Regions from separate parts of the Enterobacter sp. ECC-219 genome, predicted to be linked through region 2. Evidence: predicted binding sites of a transcription regulator. Region 2 holds the regulator's gene; the other holds the start of a gene.
What was found. The regulator CRP, encoded in region 2, controls carbon source genes, mostly activating them, when cyclic AMP is high. The targets are predictions, from matches to a motif close to ATGTGANNNNNNTCACAT.

Region 1: cdd (cytidine deaminase) is a predicted target of CRP. The motif match lies at 2,707-2,724, and genes of this name have one in related genera.

The regions. Positions count from the first base shown of each region.
Region 1 is NZ_CP143680.1:4,044,561-4,051,830, reverse strand. It holds gene V1603_RS19250 (glutamine synthetase family protein) at 1-797, opposite strand, end outside; gene sanA (outer membrane permeability protein SanA) at 918-1,637, opposite strand; gene cdd (cytidine deaminase) at 1,764-2,648, opposite strand; gene V1603_RS19235 (CidB/LrgB family autolysis modulator) at 2,778-3,473, opposite strand; gene V1603_RS19230 (CidA/LrgA family protein) at 3,470-3,865, opposite strand; gene dusC (tRNA dihydrouridine(16) synthase DusC) at 4,033-4,965, shown strand; gene mdtQ (multidrug resistance outer membrane protein MdtQ) at 5,118-6,536, shown strand; gene V1603_RS19215 (SDR family oxidoreductase) at 6,587-7,270, shown strand, end outside.
Region 2 is NZ_CP143680.1:206,999-214,268, reverse strand. It holds gene V1603_RS01160 (aspartate aminotransferase family protein) at 1-1,121, shown strand, start outside; gene V1603_RS01155 (YccS/YhfK family putative transporter) at 1,118-3,205, opposite strand; gene crp (cAMP-activated global transcriptional regulator CRP) at 3,263-3,895, opposite strand; gene V1603_RS01145 (OsmC family protein) at 4,207-4,611, shown strand; gene V1603_RS01140 (phosphoribulokinase) at 4,678-5,547, opposite strand; gene V1603_RS01135 (YheU family protein) at 5,578-5,796, opposite strand; gene V1603_RS01130 (hydrolase) at 5,793-6,815, opposite strand; gene mdcA (malonate decarboxylase subunit alpha) at 7,044-7,270, shown strand, end outside.

The DNA.
Region 1 (7,270 bases), 1.2 Mb from region 2:
AAGTTGGCCTGCAGGCCGTGCTTTTCGGCTACGTAACGGGTCATTCGGCGCAGGGCAAGCACGTTATCGCAGACCTCAATGACGCGATGGCTGTGTTTCAGGTTTAATTCGTACTGACCGGATTCGGCTTCCGCCACGATCCCGGACAGCGGGATGCGCTGAAGGTGCGCCAGCTGTTCAAGCTCGTCAAACAGTGCCGCATGGGTTGTTGAGGTATCCATATGAAAACACCCCTGATTTTGCGGATCCCGATCGCGTTGACCCGTCAGATAGAATTCGATTTCCGGAGCAATCACCGGATAGAGCCCGTGCTGGTGGAAGCGGGACAGGACGTTCTGCAGGATGACTCGTGGCTCCAGCGGGCAGGGTTTATCGTCGCTGTCTTGCATCGTCAGCAGGATCTGCGCGTTGTGCTGCGGATCCTGCGGGCAGGGGCGCAGGGAACCGGCGACGGGGAGGCAGAGTCGGTCCGGTTCATCATGAAGCGGGGCGGCGATTTTTCCTTTCTGATCCATAGAGTAGACGGAGAGGGGGAAGTAACAGCCTTTTTCCAGCGCCAGCATGCTCTCTACCGGGAGCCGCTTGCCGCGCATAATGCCGTTGATATCGTTCAGGTAAACGTCAATATGTTTCGTCTGCGGGTAACGTTCGAGATAATCCGCGACTTCGACCGAAACGTTGTGCTGCAGCGCGTCAATTTTTTCATCAAGCCAAAGGCCGGAATTGAGTGCGCCAGGAAGCGATAAACCGGGAAAGTTAAAATAGGGACGGAGACTTTTCAGGAAAAACGCATTCATTATCGAGTTCATAGTCATTCTTCAATGAAGCCGTAGCGGCAGTGAACTCAGCATAAAGGGGGCGGCGTAAAGGGGGGATAAAAAGCGTCAGGCCCGGCGTAAAGAAAGTATAAAGGCGGGCTATTTTTTCTCTTTTTTCTGCATATCAAGCAGTTGCTCCGGGGTGACGGCCGGGTAACCCTGCGCGTCTTCCGGTACTTCATGCATCGCCGGGATCGGCACCAGCGGGCCGAGGAAGCGCGGTTCGCGTTTGAAAATGTAGAGGTCGGCCAGAGCGCCAAAACGCGCGCCGAACTCGCGGACGCGCACGCTCAGCATATCTTTTGGCGACGGCACGGCATAACACTGCGCCTGAATGCCCATATGCAGCGCGATAAACAGCGCTCGCTCGCAGTGGAAGCGCTGAGTGATGATGATGAAGTCGTTGGTGTCGAAGACTTTGCGCGTACGCACGATGGAGTCCAGGGTGCGGAATCCGGCGTAGTCGAGCACGATATCGGCAGGATCGACGCCAGCGGCAATCAAATCCTTCCGCATTGTCACCGGCTCGTTATAGCTTTGCAGGGCGTTATCGCCGCTTAGCAGCAGGTAGTTTACCTTGCCGCTATTGTAGGCGTTCAGCGCGCCCTGAATGCGGTAGCGGTAGTACTGGTTGATCACCCCGGTGCGGTAATACTTGGCGGTGCCGAGCACCACGCCAACCTGACGATAGGGCAGGTCCTGCAGATCGTCAAAGATGTAGGGGGCGGTTTTCCAGCTCATCCAGCGGTCGAGACCCAGCACGATAAACAGCAGTATGCCGACCAGGACAGACAGGCTGTAAAAAACGCGCTTTAACATGGAGATGGCTCGTTCGTGGATGAAATTTAACTCAGGCTACTTTACCCGCCTGGTTAGCGCAAGAAACAGCGACTCAACTGAGGGGTTTTTCAGCAACGTGGCGGACATTTCTGTCCGCCGGAAGGTTTATGCCAGCAGGACGCGGTCGATCGTCGTGCAGCCTAACGCCTTGAGCGTCGCGGCGGTGGCATCCCACTGGATCAGTGGCGCATCGGCTTTTTCGGCCAGAATGGCGCGCTGAATGTCCGGATAATCGTAGCCGTTCAGGCTCAGCAGGTTGAGCGCGCCCTGCAGCGGCGGCAGCGTTGGGTTAAACGCGGCATTTTCCGCATAGCTGCCGGTGAAGATACGGCCGTCGCGGCACTGCAGCGCCACGCCGCTCGGGGACTTGCTGTAAGGCGTGTGGCTTTTGTTCGCCGCGCGAATGGCCGCCTGGTTCAGGTCATCGCCGGACAGGGCGAAACCGTGATCCTGCTCGTCCATCAGCAACGTTTTGATCTCCAGATCTTTCGGGCCAAAGGCGTCAGGCAGGTAATCGCCCAGCGTGTGCGGCGCGCGTCCCGGCAGGTTGATGCGCAGCTGCAGCCCGCTGTTCAGCTCGTTCATAAACTGACGGCAGTGGCCGCAGGGGGTGTAGTTAACGGTAATGGCGCTCAGGGCTTTCTCACCGCGCAGCCAGGCGTGGCTGATGGCGCTCTGCTCGGCGTGAACGGTCTGCTGCATGGTCGCGCCCAGGAACTCCATATTGCCGCCGAAGTACCAGGTACCGCTGATTCCGCGCGCAATGGCCCCGACGTTAAAGTGGGAGAGATCGGCCCGCGCGCAGGCGGCAGCCAGGGGAAGCAGTGCGAAAGCCAGCGCGTCTTCGTCCAGTCCCGTTGCCTGTTTCAGCACCGTGACCTGCTCCGCGGTCAGCAGGGCGGGGAAGTGTGCATCTGCCAGAACGGGAGCAAGGGCTGACTGCAAATTCTCTGCAAGCTGGGCGAAGGCAGCTTGAAAACGTGGGTGCATGGCGTTTGCCTCATAAAGGTTAATGGATCGGTAGTTTACGGAGCCGTTAGGGCTTTATATGTGATCCACTTCTCATTATGTATGCAACTTATGAAATCAAAATGAAATTTGCGCGACGCATCGCAAATTTTAGCCCATCACCGCCAGAATCAGCGGGAAAATGAACGGGGCCAGCAGGGAGGTGATAATCCCGCAGATCACCAGAGCCAGCGAGCTAAACGCCCCTTCCTGATAATCCAGTTCCGCGCAGCGGGCAGTGCCCAGGGCGTGGGAGGCGGTCCCCATCGACAGTCCCCGTGCCGCTTTAGTATGAATACGCATCCCGTTCAGCAGGGTGTGACCAAACACCGCACCGAGAATACCGACGAAAATGACGCACATCGCGCTGATGGCCGGGATCCCGCCCAGGCTGCCACCGACAGCCATCGCGATAGGTGTGGTCACCGATTTTGGCAGAATCGAGGCGGCAATCTGCGGCGAGGCCCCCATCAAAAGCGCTACCGACGTGCCGGTGATCATCGCCACCAGGCTGCCCACAAAACAGATGGTAATGATGGATTTCCAGCGGGCGCGGATCTGGTGGAGCTGCTCATATAAAGGAAAGGCGAGCGCCACAACGGCAGGCTGCAGCAGGTCGTTTAAAATTTTGCTGCCGGCAAAGTAGCGTTCATAAGGAATGCCGGTGAGCAGCAGGAACGGAATAATGACCACCATCGCCACCAGCAGCGGGTTCAGCAACGGCATTTTGAAACGTGCGGCAAGCTTGCGCGCGGCGAAGAACACCGCCAGGGTTAGCGGCAGCGACCACCAGATATTAGCCATCATTTTTTTGTTTTCTCCCCGATCACGTTGCGTTCGCCATGCACCAGATGCGAACTCCAGCTCACCACCAGGAAAACCACCAGCGTACTGACCGCGCATGAGACCACAATCGGGCCGAACTGGGCTTTGAGCAAATCAAAATACTGCATAACCCCGACGCCGATTGGCACGAAAAGCAGCGCCATATAGCGAATGAGGACGAAGCAGCTGGGGTTGACCCATTTTGCGGGCAGGATTTGCAGCGCCAGCAAAACAAAGAGGATTAGCATGCCGATAATGCTGCCGGGAATGGTGATGGGCAGCAGCGACGCGATGAAAATCCCGGCATACAGGCAGGCGTAAATCAGGACGAATGCGCGCAGATATTGCCAGATAATGTTCAATGATTTGCTCATGGTGATAGTCCTTGCTGAAACGCATTCATCATACAATTAAACCTAAAAATGTGCCACGGATCACATCATGAAATTTGAGCATACCAGACATTCCGGAATGGAACGTCGGGCTTTCCACACACAAACAGAGCAGATACTATAGCGCGTCTTTTTTCACAGGTACTGCTATGCGTGTTTTACTGGCTCCAATGGAAGGCGTGCTCGACTCCCTCGTGCGCGAGCTTCTGACCGAGGTGAACGATTACGATCTCTGCGTGACGGAGTTTCTGCGCGTGGTCGATATGCTGTTGCCGGTAAAATCCTTCTACCGCCTGTGCCCCGAGCTGCACAACCAGAGCCGGACCTCTTCCGGCACGCTGGTGCGTATTCAGCTGCTCGGCCAGTATCCTGAGTGGCTGGCGGAAAACGCTGCCCGCGCGGTTGAGCTGGGCTCTTACGGGGTGGATCTCAACTGCGGCTGTCCGTCGAAGCTGGTCAACGGCAGCGGCGGCGGGGCGACCTTGCTGAAAGATCCTGAGCTGATTTACCGCGGCGCGAAGGCGATGCGTGAGGCCGTGCCTTCGCATTTGCCGGTGACGGTTAAGGTGCGTCTGGGGTGGGACAGCGACGCGCGGCAGTTTGAAATCGCCGATGCGGTGCAGCAGGCCGGGGCCACCGAGCTGGTGGTGCATGGCCGCACCAAAGACGATGGCTACAAAGCCGAGCGCATTAACTGGCAGGCGATCGGTGAGATCCGCAAACGCCTCACCATTCCGGTGATCGCCAATGGTGAAATCTGGGATTACGAGAGCGCGCAGGCATGCCTGAACGCTACCGGCTGTGATGCGGTGATGATTGGCCGCGGTGCGCTGAACGTGCCGAACCTCAGCCGTGTAGTGAAATATAACGAGCCGCGGATGCCGTGGGCAGACGTCGTCACGCTGCTGCAAAAATACAGCCGTCTGGAAAAGCAGGGCGACACCGGTTTGTATCACGTCGCGCGAATTAAACAGTGGCTGAGTTATTTACGCAAAGAGTACAGCGAAGCGCTGGGGTTATTTCAGGAGATCCGTACGCTGCAAACGTCGGCTGATATTGCGCGGGTTATACAGACAAAATAATTGGCATTTATATTTAAATATAAATAATTCACACAGTGAATATTTTGCCGATTATGTAAGTGTATGACAATTTGCGGATTGCCACGCGTTACTAAAAAATGGAACGTCATCAAGCGTAAGTTGCGCCTTTATTTTTTTGAGTGCATGGCGTAATGAAACGTTTTCTTATTTTATCTCTGAGTGCTCCCCTTATTTTTATGCTGGCTGCGTGCGCACCGGAACATTCCACGGTGTCGCCAATCAAAATGCAAACGACAGCCGCTTCCGTTAATACCCAACTTCGTCATGCGGACTGGCCGAAAAATGAATGGTGGAAAGCGTATAACGACACGCAGTTAAATTCGCTGATTGCGAAGGCAATAGCGGATGCCCCCGATATGCAGATTGCCCGTCAGCGCATTACGCTTGCCGAAGCTCAGGCGAAGGCCGCTATCGCAGCCGATGGCCCACAGATGGATTTTTCTGCGGATGTTGAACGGCAAAAAATGTCGGCAGAGGGGCTGATGGGGCCGTTTGCCCTGACCGACCCGGCGGCGGGTACAACTGGCCCATGGTATACCAACGGCACCTTTGGCCTGACGGCGGGCTGGGATCTCGATCTGTGGGGTAAAAACCGCGACCGGATCGCAGCGCGTATTGGCAAAGTGAATGCGCAAAAAGCGGAGCTGGAGCAGACCCGCCAGCTGCTGGCCGGCAGCGTGGCGCGGCTCTACTGGGAGTGGCAAACTCAGGCCACCGCAAGGGAGGTTCTCGCGCAGATCAAACATGAACAGGACAACATTATTGGTGCCGACCGCGAGCTGTATCTGCACGGGATCACCTCTTCCGTGGAGGGTGTTGAAACGGATATCAACGCCAATAAAACCGAAGAGCAGTTGGCAGAAGTTAACGGGAAGATGAAAGCCGTCGAGGCGCGTCTGGTCGCGCTGACCAATTCTTCCTCCGTAACGCTTACGCGCCACCCGTTGCCTGCCGCAGAAGCCTCGTTACCGTCGACGCTCGGTTATGAACTGCTGGCTCGCCGTCCGGATCTGCAAGAAGCGCACTGGTATATCGAAGCCTCCATGAGCGAGGTGGATGCCGCCAGAGCGGCTTTCTATCCTGACGTGAACCTGATGGCGTTCTTACAGCAGGATGCCCTCCATCTGAGCGATCTGTTTCGCTCTTCAGCGCAGCAGATGGGGGTGACCGCCGGATTGACGCTGCCGATTTTTGACAGCGGCAGGCTGAACGCCAGGCTGGATATTGCCCAGGCGCAGAATAATCTTTCCGTCGCGAACTACAACAAAGCTGTGGTCGAAGCCGTCAATCAGGTGGCGCGTACGGCCAGTGAAGTTGAAACCCTGACGGCAAAAAATCGTCACCAGCAGCAGGTCGAAAAAGACGCGGCGCGCGTGGTGGCGCTGGCGCAGGCGCGTTTTAGCGCTGGTATCATTGCGGGCTCGCGGGTCAGCGAAGCCAGAATTCCGGCGCTGAAAGAACGTCTCGAAGGCGTCATGCTGAAAGGCCAGTATCTCGACGCCACGCTGCAGCTGACCTCAGCGCTGGGCGGTGGGTATCACCAGGGCTAAAAAAGGCCATTATCTATACTTACCTCTTTGCAGTTTTTCAGGAGGTGAGTATGACCAGAGTAGCGATTGTAACCGCATCGGATTCCGGGATCGGTAAAACCACGGCGCTGATGCTCGCAGAGCGCGGGTTTGATATTGGCGTCACCTGGCACTCCGATGAAAAAGGGGCGCTGGAAACCTGCCGTGAAGTTGAAGCGCGTGGGCAGCGCGCAGAGGCTATCCATCTTGATTTAAGCACGCTCCCGGACGGCGCTAAAGCTATTGAAACGCTGATTGCGCGTTTCGGGCGGCTGGACGTTCTGGTTAACAATGCCGGAGCGATGACCAAAGCGCCATTCCTTGAGATGGCGTTTGACGACTGGCGGAATATTTTTACCGTCGACGTGGATGGCGCGTTTCTCTGCTCACAGATTGCGGCACGGCAAATGGTGAAGCAGGGGGAAGGGGGGCGGATTGTAAACATCACCTCGGTGCACGAGCACACCCCGCTGCCGGAGGCCTGCGCCTATACGGCCGCGAAACATGCGCTCGGCGGCTTAACCAAATCCATGGCGATGGAGCTGGTTAAGCATAAGATTCTGGTGAACGCCGTCGCGCCGGGTGCCATTGCCACGCCGATGAACGATATGGACGACAGCGAAGTGAAGGAAGGGTCAATGCCGGAAATCCCGCTGGCAAGGCCGGGCCATACCAAAGAGATTGCCAGCCTGGTGGCGTGGCTGTGCGACAGCGAT
Region 2 (7,270 bases):
GCCGCGTCTGGGATCAGCAGGGCAAAGAGTATGTGGATTTCGCGGGCGGTATTGCGGTTACGGCGCTGGGTCACTGCCATCCTGCGCTGGTGGAGGCGCTGAAAACCCAGGGCGAAACCCTGTGGCACACCAGTAACGTGTTCACCAACGAACCGGCGCTGCGCCTGGGCCGTAAGATCATTGATGCCACCTTTGCCGAGCGCGTGCTGTTTATGAACTCCGGCACCGAGGCCAACGAAACCGCCTTCAAGCTGGCGCGCTACTACGCGACAACGCGTCACAGTCCTTACAAAACCAAAATCATCGCCTTCCATAACGCCTTCCACGGACGCTCTTTCTTTACCGTCTCCGTTGGCGGCCAGCCGAAGTATTCCGACGGCTTTGGCCCAAAACCGGCCGACATCGTCCACGTGCCGTTTAACGATCTGCACGCGGTGAAAGCGGTGATGGACGACCACACCTGCGCGGTAGTGGTGGAGCCGATTCAGGGTGAAGGCGGCGTGACGGCGGCGACCCCGGAGTTCCTGAAAGGGCTGCGCGCGCTGTGCGACGAACATCAGGCGCTGCTGGTGTTTGATGAGGTACAGTGCGGGATGGGGCGTACCGGAGACCTGTTTGCTTACATGCACTACGGCGTGACGCCGGATATTCTGACCAGCGCCAAAGCGCTCGGCGGTGGTTTCCCGGTGAGTGCGGTACTGACGACGCAGGAGATCGCCTCCGCGTTCCACGTCGGATCTCACGGCTCCACCTACGGCGGTAACCCGCTGGCGAGCGCCGTGGCGGGAGCCGCGTTCGACATCATCAACACGCCGGAAGTGCTGAACGGCGTTAGCGCGAAACGCGAGCTGTTTGTGAAACACCTGAAAAAGATTGATGAACAGTACGACGTGTTCAGCGAGATCCGCGGAATGGGGCTGTTGATTGGCGCCGAGCTGAAGCCGCAGTACAAAGGCCGCGCGCGCGATTTCCTTCACGCTGCCGCGCATGAAGGCGTCATGGTGCTCAACGCGGGGCCGGACGTGATGCGCTTTGCGCCGTCGCTGGTGGTGGAAGAAAAAGATATAGAAGACGGGTTAACCCGCTTTGCCGCGGCGGTCGCGAAGCTCGTTAAAGGCTAATACTCGGTTCGCTTTAACCGGCGCGTTAACCAAATCCCGTGATGCGGGCGCTGACGCCATGCCACCGACGAAATGGTGTGCATGGTGTTCAGATGTCCCAGCACACGCTGCAAATGCTGCTCCAGCGTGCTCATCGGCCCGTAGGTTAACGTCTCCGGCGCTTCCAGAATGTTTGAGTCGCCCGATTCGCCCGGCGCGTCATACTCCAGACGCTGCTGACACCTCTGCAACGCAATTTCACACGACTGCAAATAGCGCTGCGCCAGACCCGGCGTCAGCATCGTGTGCTCGCGCGCCAGCGTCGTCATGGCGTTGATATGCTCGACGATAAACTGGCTGTGCGTCACCCACAGCTTCATATCCGCCAGATAATGTGAATTAAAGCCCGGCTCCTGCATCGCCTGATTCAGCGAGTTAAAGAGGGCGTTATGCGCCTGGTTGACCTTCATACGTTCGTAGGCAAGCGGGGAAGGCTGCGGATCGTCGCTCAGGATCAGACGAATGGCCTGCTGATCGGCCTCCAGCGCGTCGTGGGCGTTTTGCCTCAGCAGCCCGCTCTGCCACTGTGGCCACAGCCAGACCATACCGCCAAAGGCGATCAGGCAGCCAATCAGCGTGTCGATCAGGCGGGCAACGATGAACTGTTCGCCGTTAAGCGTAAGCAGTTGCAGGGTATATACCGCCGTTACCGTAAAGCCCACCATCGCCCAGCCGTAGTTTTTGCGAATGATTAGATAGCTCACCAGGGTGATAGCCAGCATGCCCGCCAGGGTATAGCCCTCGGGCACGTGAAAGTGCAGCGTCACGCCTGCAATAATCAGCCCCGCCATCGTGCCGCCCGCCCGGTGCAGAATGCGCACCCGCGTGGCGCCATAGCCGTTCTGGGTGACAAACAGCACGGTCATTAAGATCCAGTAGGGTTTCGGCAGGTGCAGCGCCATGCCCATCAGGCTGGCGATACTGAGCATGACGCTAATTCGTGCGGCGTTGCGCAGGGCGGACGATTTAAGAGAAAGATAGCTTTTGAGCGCCGGCAGCAGCGGCAGACGTTTTTGTTTATCCGCCATCAGGTCGCGGGGATAAAGCGGTCGCTGGGTGCGCAGCACGCGGGCGATGCGGCTGAAGTGCCAGGCGGCAAACTGGCCGACCGGATTTTCCGGGTGCTGACGGGCAATTTTCTCCAGCGCGCCGAGCTGTTTGTCCATGTTAAAGCGCGTGGGGTAGCGGTGATAAAGTATATCGTCAGCCAGCACCCGCAGGCGCGCGGAGACGGTCTGCGCGTTCCAGCGAATCACCGCTTCGGCATGGCTGCGCTCAACCAGCTTTTGCACCTCCTGCGGGTGATGAAGGCTAACGGAGATATGCTCCTGAAGGTCCAGCCCCACCTGGAAGGTACGCAGCAGCCGTTTGTACTCGTGGTTCTTGTTTGCGGCGAGCATATGCAGCTGCTGATAGCACTGGCTTATCAAATCCACCACTTTTTGCTGGCGCGTCAGCAGCGGCGGTAAGGATTTTTCCGGATCGGTATGCTGGGTGAGCAGGGTGTATTTGGCTTCGCAGTAATCCGCAAGCTGCACGTAGAGCAGGCTCAGAGATTCTCGCAGCGGCTGCTCTCGCCATAGCCAGAACCAGAACCAGTTAAACAGCCCGTACCACAGCGTGCCGAGGGCGTAGATCAGCAGCGGCTCCCACACGGGCATATTCCCGGCGAGGCTCAGGGTAAAGATGGCCGCAATGAGTGACGCTGGAAGCAGGCGAGCGTGCAGCGAGCTGATTTCCGCCGTGACGCCGAGGGTCATCGCCAGCACGGTCAGGATCAGTGGCAGGGGAATATCGCGAGCCAGTAACAGCTGCACCGCGAGGCTACAGCCTGCAAACAGGCAGCCACCGATAATCAGGCGTTTGAAAAAGCGCTTATGCGGCGTGTCCAGACCGGCGATGTTGCAGCAGGCGGGCACGAGGGAAAACAGCAGGCCCTGCTGAAGATGACCTAGGAGCAGGCCCACGGCCACAGGAAGACACAACACCAGCGTTTGTCGCAGTGCGTAGTTAACTTCCGGGTGATAGATCAGCCTGCGCCACATGGGGAAAAGAGACAAAAACGGCGTGACACCTCGCGATGGCACGCCGTTTAAGCAGGATTAACGGGTTCCGTAAACCACGATGGTTTTACCGTGGGCGGAGATCAGGTTTTGATCTTCCAGCATTTTCAGAATACGGCCCACTGTTTCACGGGAGCAACCAACGATCTGACCAATTTCCTGACGGGTAATTTTAATTTGCATGCCGTCCGGGTGGGTCATAGCGTCTGGCTGTTTCGCCAGGTTCAGCAGGGTTTGCGCGATACGGCCGGTCACGTCCAGGAAGGCGAGGTTACCCACTTTCTCTGACGTCACCTGCAGACGGCGCGCCATCTGGGAAGAAAGACGCATCAGGATGTCAGGGTTTACCTGAATCAGCTGACGGAATTTCTTGTAAGAAATTTCAGCCACTTCACATGCTGTCTTTGCACGAACCCAGGCGCTACGTTCCTGGCCTTCTTCAAACAGGCCCAGTTCACCGATAAAATCGCCCTGGTTCAGATAAGAAAGGATCATCTCTTTCCCTTCCTCATCTTTGATCAGCACTGCCACCGAGCCTTTGACGATGTAATACAACGTTTCCGCTTTTTCACCCTGGTGAATCAGCGTGCTCTTCGATGGGTACTTATGAATGTGGCAATGAGACAAGAACCATTCGAGAGTCGGGTCTGTTTGCGGTTTGCCAAGCACCATGCGCTGTTATCCTCTGTTATAAGCTGTCACCAGAGTCATCAGATGCATCCGGACTCTGGGGTTGCAATCGAATTCTTACCCATACCCTGGGAAGTCGGCTGTCGTAACGTTTCGCAGCCAGTAAAGTTTGATGTCCTCTGCATACATGTGTAACGTCAATGTATTACTGTAGCATCCTGAGTGTTTTAGCATAGCTTTCGCCGCGTGTCTCCTGGTGTCTCGCTTCAGCATGATGCAGGTCGCCTTCCATTGCGAGAAATGTAACGCACGCGTAATCTGTCACCAAAAATGCAACGTTGGAGTTAATGAATATGCAAGCGCGCGTGAAGTGGGTTGAAGGTTTAACGTTCCTGGGGGAGTCCGCGTCAGGACACCAGATTTTGATGGATGGTAACTCCGGCGATAAAGCGCCGAGCCCAATGGAAATGGTGCTGATGGCGGCAGGTGGATGCAGCGCGATTGACGTGGTGTCGATTCTGCAAAAAGGTCGTCATGACGTAACGGATTGCGAGGTTAAACTCACCTCAGAACGTCGCGAAGAGGCGCCACGCCTGTTCACCCACATTAATCTGCACTTTGTTGTCACCGGGAAAGCGCTGAAAGACGCGGCGGTTTCACGCGCGGTGGACCTGTCTGCGGAGAAGTACTGCTCTGTGGCGCTAATGCTGGAGAAAGCGGTAAAAATTACGCATTCGTATGAAGTGATTGAGGTGTGATTCACGGGGCATCGTGCGTGTTGATGCCCTCACCCTAACCCTCTCCCACGGGGAGAGGGAACATCTTTACGCGATCTGCTTCCCTTCCATCAACCGCTGAACCAGCGGCGTCATGATGAGCTCCATTGCCAGCCCCATTTTTCCACCCGGCACCACTAACGTATTCATGTGCGAAATAAACGAGCCCTGCAGCATCGCCAGCAGCCAGGGGTAATCAATGCCTTCAAGATTGCGGAAGTGGATCACCACAAAGCTCTCGTCCAGCGACGGGATGCTTTTCGCCGCGAACGGATTGGAGGTGTCCACCGTCGGCACGCGCTGGAAGTTAATGTGGGTGCGGGAGAACTGTGGCGTGAGGTAATTGATGTAGTCTTCCATGGAGCGCACCACGGAGTCCATCACCGCCTCGCGCGAATGGCCGCGCTCGCTCATGTCACGCGTTAGCTTCTGGATCCACTCCAGGTTAACGATAGGGACCACCCCGACCAGCAGATCCACGTGGCGCGCCACGTCGTGCTGAGGCGTAACCACGCCGCCGTGCAATCCTTCATAAAATAATACATCGGTGGGTTCCGGCAGCGGTTGCCAGGGGGTAAAGGTGCCTGGTACCTGGTTCCAGGGTACGGCTTCATCGTAGGTGTGAAGATACTTTCGGGACTGCCCGGTACCGCTCTGCCCGTATTCGCGGAAGGTTTGCTCCAGCAGACCGAAATCATTGGCTTCCGGGCCGAAGTAGCTGATGTGTTTACCCAGATCGCGCGCCTTGCGGATCGCCATGTCCATCTCCGGACGCGTATAGCGGTGAAAGCTGTCGCCTTCGACCTCCGCCGAACGGAGATTCAGCTGGGCGAAAATCTTGCGAAAAGCGAGGCTGGTGGTGGTGGTTCCCGCACCACTCGACCCCGTAACGGCAATAATGGGATGTCTGGCAGACATAGCAACTCCCTGACTGAAAAGGTTGGAAGATCAGCCGTGAAACGCGTTGCGGGGCATGATATTGACCGTCTCATGCAGTTCTGACCACACCAGCACCACGTCGCCGCTTTTCAGCTGGCGTTTAACATCGTTGACCTTTTGCTCAAGCGAACGCTCATGTTCACCATAATCGGTGCCTTCGCGTAATACAAAGCTTTCAATCAGATTATCGAGCGTTTCGGGAGCCAGATCTTGCCAGGGAATGATCATTTTGCACCGTCCAGGTAAGGAGTAAGCCAGTCAGGAATACGCGCCTCCAGCCACATTTTCGGGCGGCGCAGCGTGCCGCCGATAAACCCAACGTGGCCGCCATGTTCAGTTAACTGATAGTGAACGTTGTCGGGCAGGAATTCCTGCGCGGGGATCGAGTGGTGATCCATAAACGGGTCATCCTTGGCGTGAATGATCAGCGTCGGCTGCGTGATTTTGCTGAGCAGCGGCATGGCGCTGCACTGACGATAATAGTCAATTGCATCGGCGAAGCCGTGGATTTTCGCAGTGATCAGATCGTCGAACTCGCGAATACGACGCACCTTTTTCAACTGGCGCAGGCTTACCGGCAGGGTATCCGGGTAGGCCTTGAGCTTACGCGCCGCGTTGGCCTTCAGCAGGTTAAGCAGGTAGCGCTGATAGACGCGGGAAAAGCCTTTATCCATATGGTAGCTGCACTGCTCCAGCATAAACGGCGCGGAAACAATCACTGCAGCATTCAGCGGTACGCTGTCGCCCTCTTTGGCCAGCAGGCAGGCGAGCATATTTCCACCCAGCGAATAGCCCACGGCGGCCGTTGGCACGGTGCCAAAGTTGTCCCGCAGCCAGTGTAAGAACCACGTTCCGTCTTCGGTTTCACCCGAGTGATAAATGCGTTTCTGCCGGTTCGGCTCGCCGCTACAGCCGCGAAAATGCATCACCACGCCGAGCCAGCCGCGCGCTTTTGCCGCCTCAATTAACCCATGTGCATACGGGCTGTGCAGGCTCCCCTCGAGACCGTGAAAGACTACCAGCCGCGGCTTATGACGCGCCTGTTCCGGCGCTTCGCTCCAGGCGAGATCCAGAAAATCACCGTCTGGCAGGTCAAGCCGCTGCCAGTGCGGAGTGAACTGAACCTTGCGGCGGATCAGCCGCGGCAGCATGGTCTGCAAATGGGGATTGGCCACGCCGCGCAGGGGCACGAACTCGGTGCTGTCTTCGGCCGCAATGTCGAAGTCTGAAGGAATGATTTGGGTCATAAGCGCGATGCTGATTCTTGTCGGAAATTTACGATACTTTCCGAATTGTACCCCGTTTAGCCTGGATTTCCGAACCAGGAACTGATCCCGATCACAAATATTTACCTTGATTATTACTCTCAGGCTAATGATTCCGCCCTACGCTTAATTGATGCCTTTCTCGCCAGAGCGCAGACTTTACTCAACGTTAAGCAAATCAGAATGATGTGCTGAATCAGGAGGTTAATAATGTTATCTGGGCAAACACCCGCGCGGCAATGGAACACACGACGCAGCGAGAAAGCGCGTCGACTGGCGTCCGTACCGGTGCAGGGGAAAGTACTGCCAACCGGCGATATTGTCGGCATGCTGGAAAAACTGATCGCACCGGGCGACAAAGTCGTACTGGAGGGCAACAACCAGAAGCAGGCGGATTTTCTGTCCCGCTCGCTTGCCGAAGTGAACCCGCAAATCGT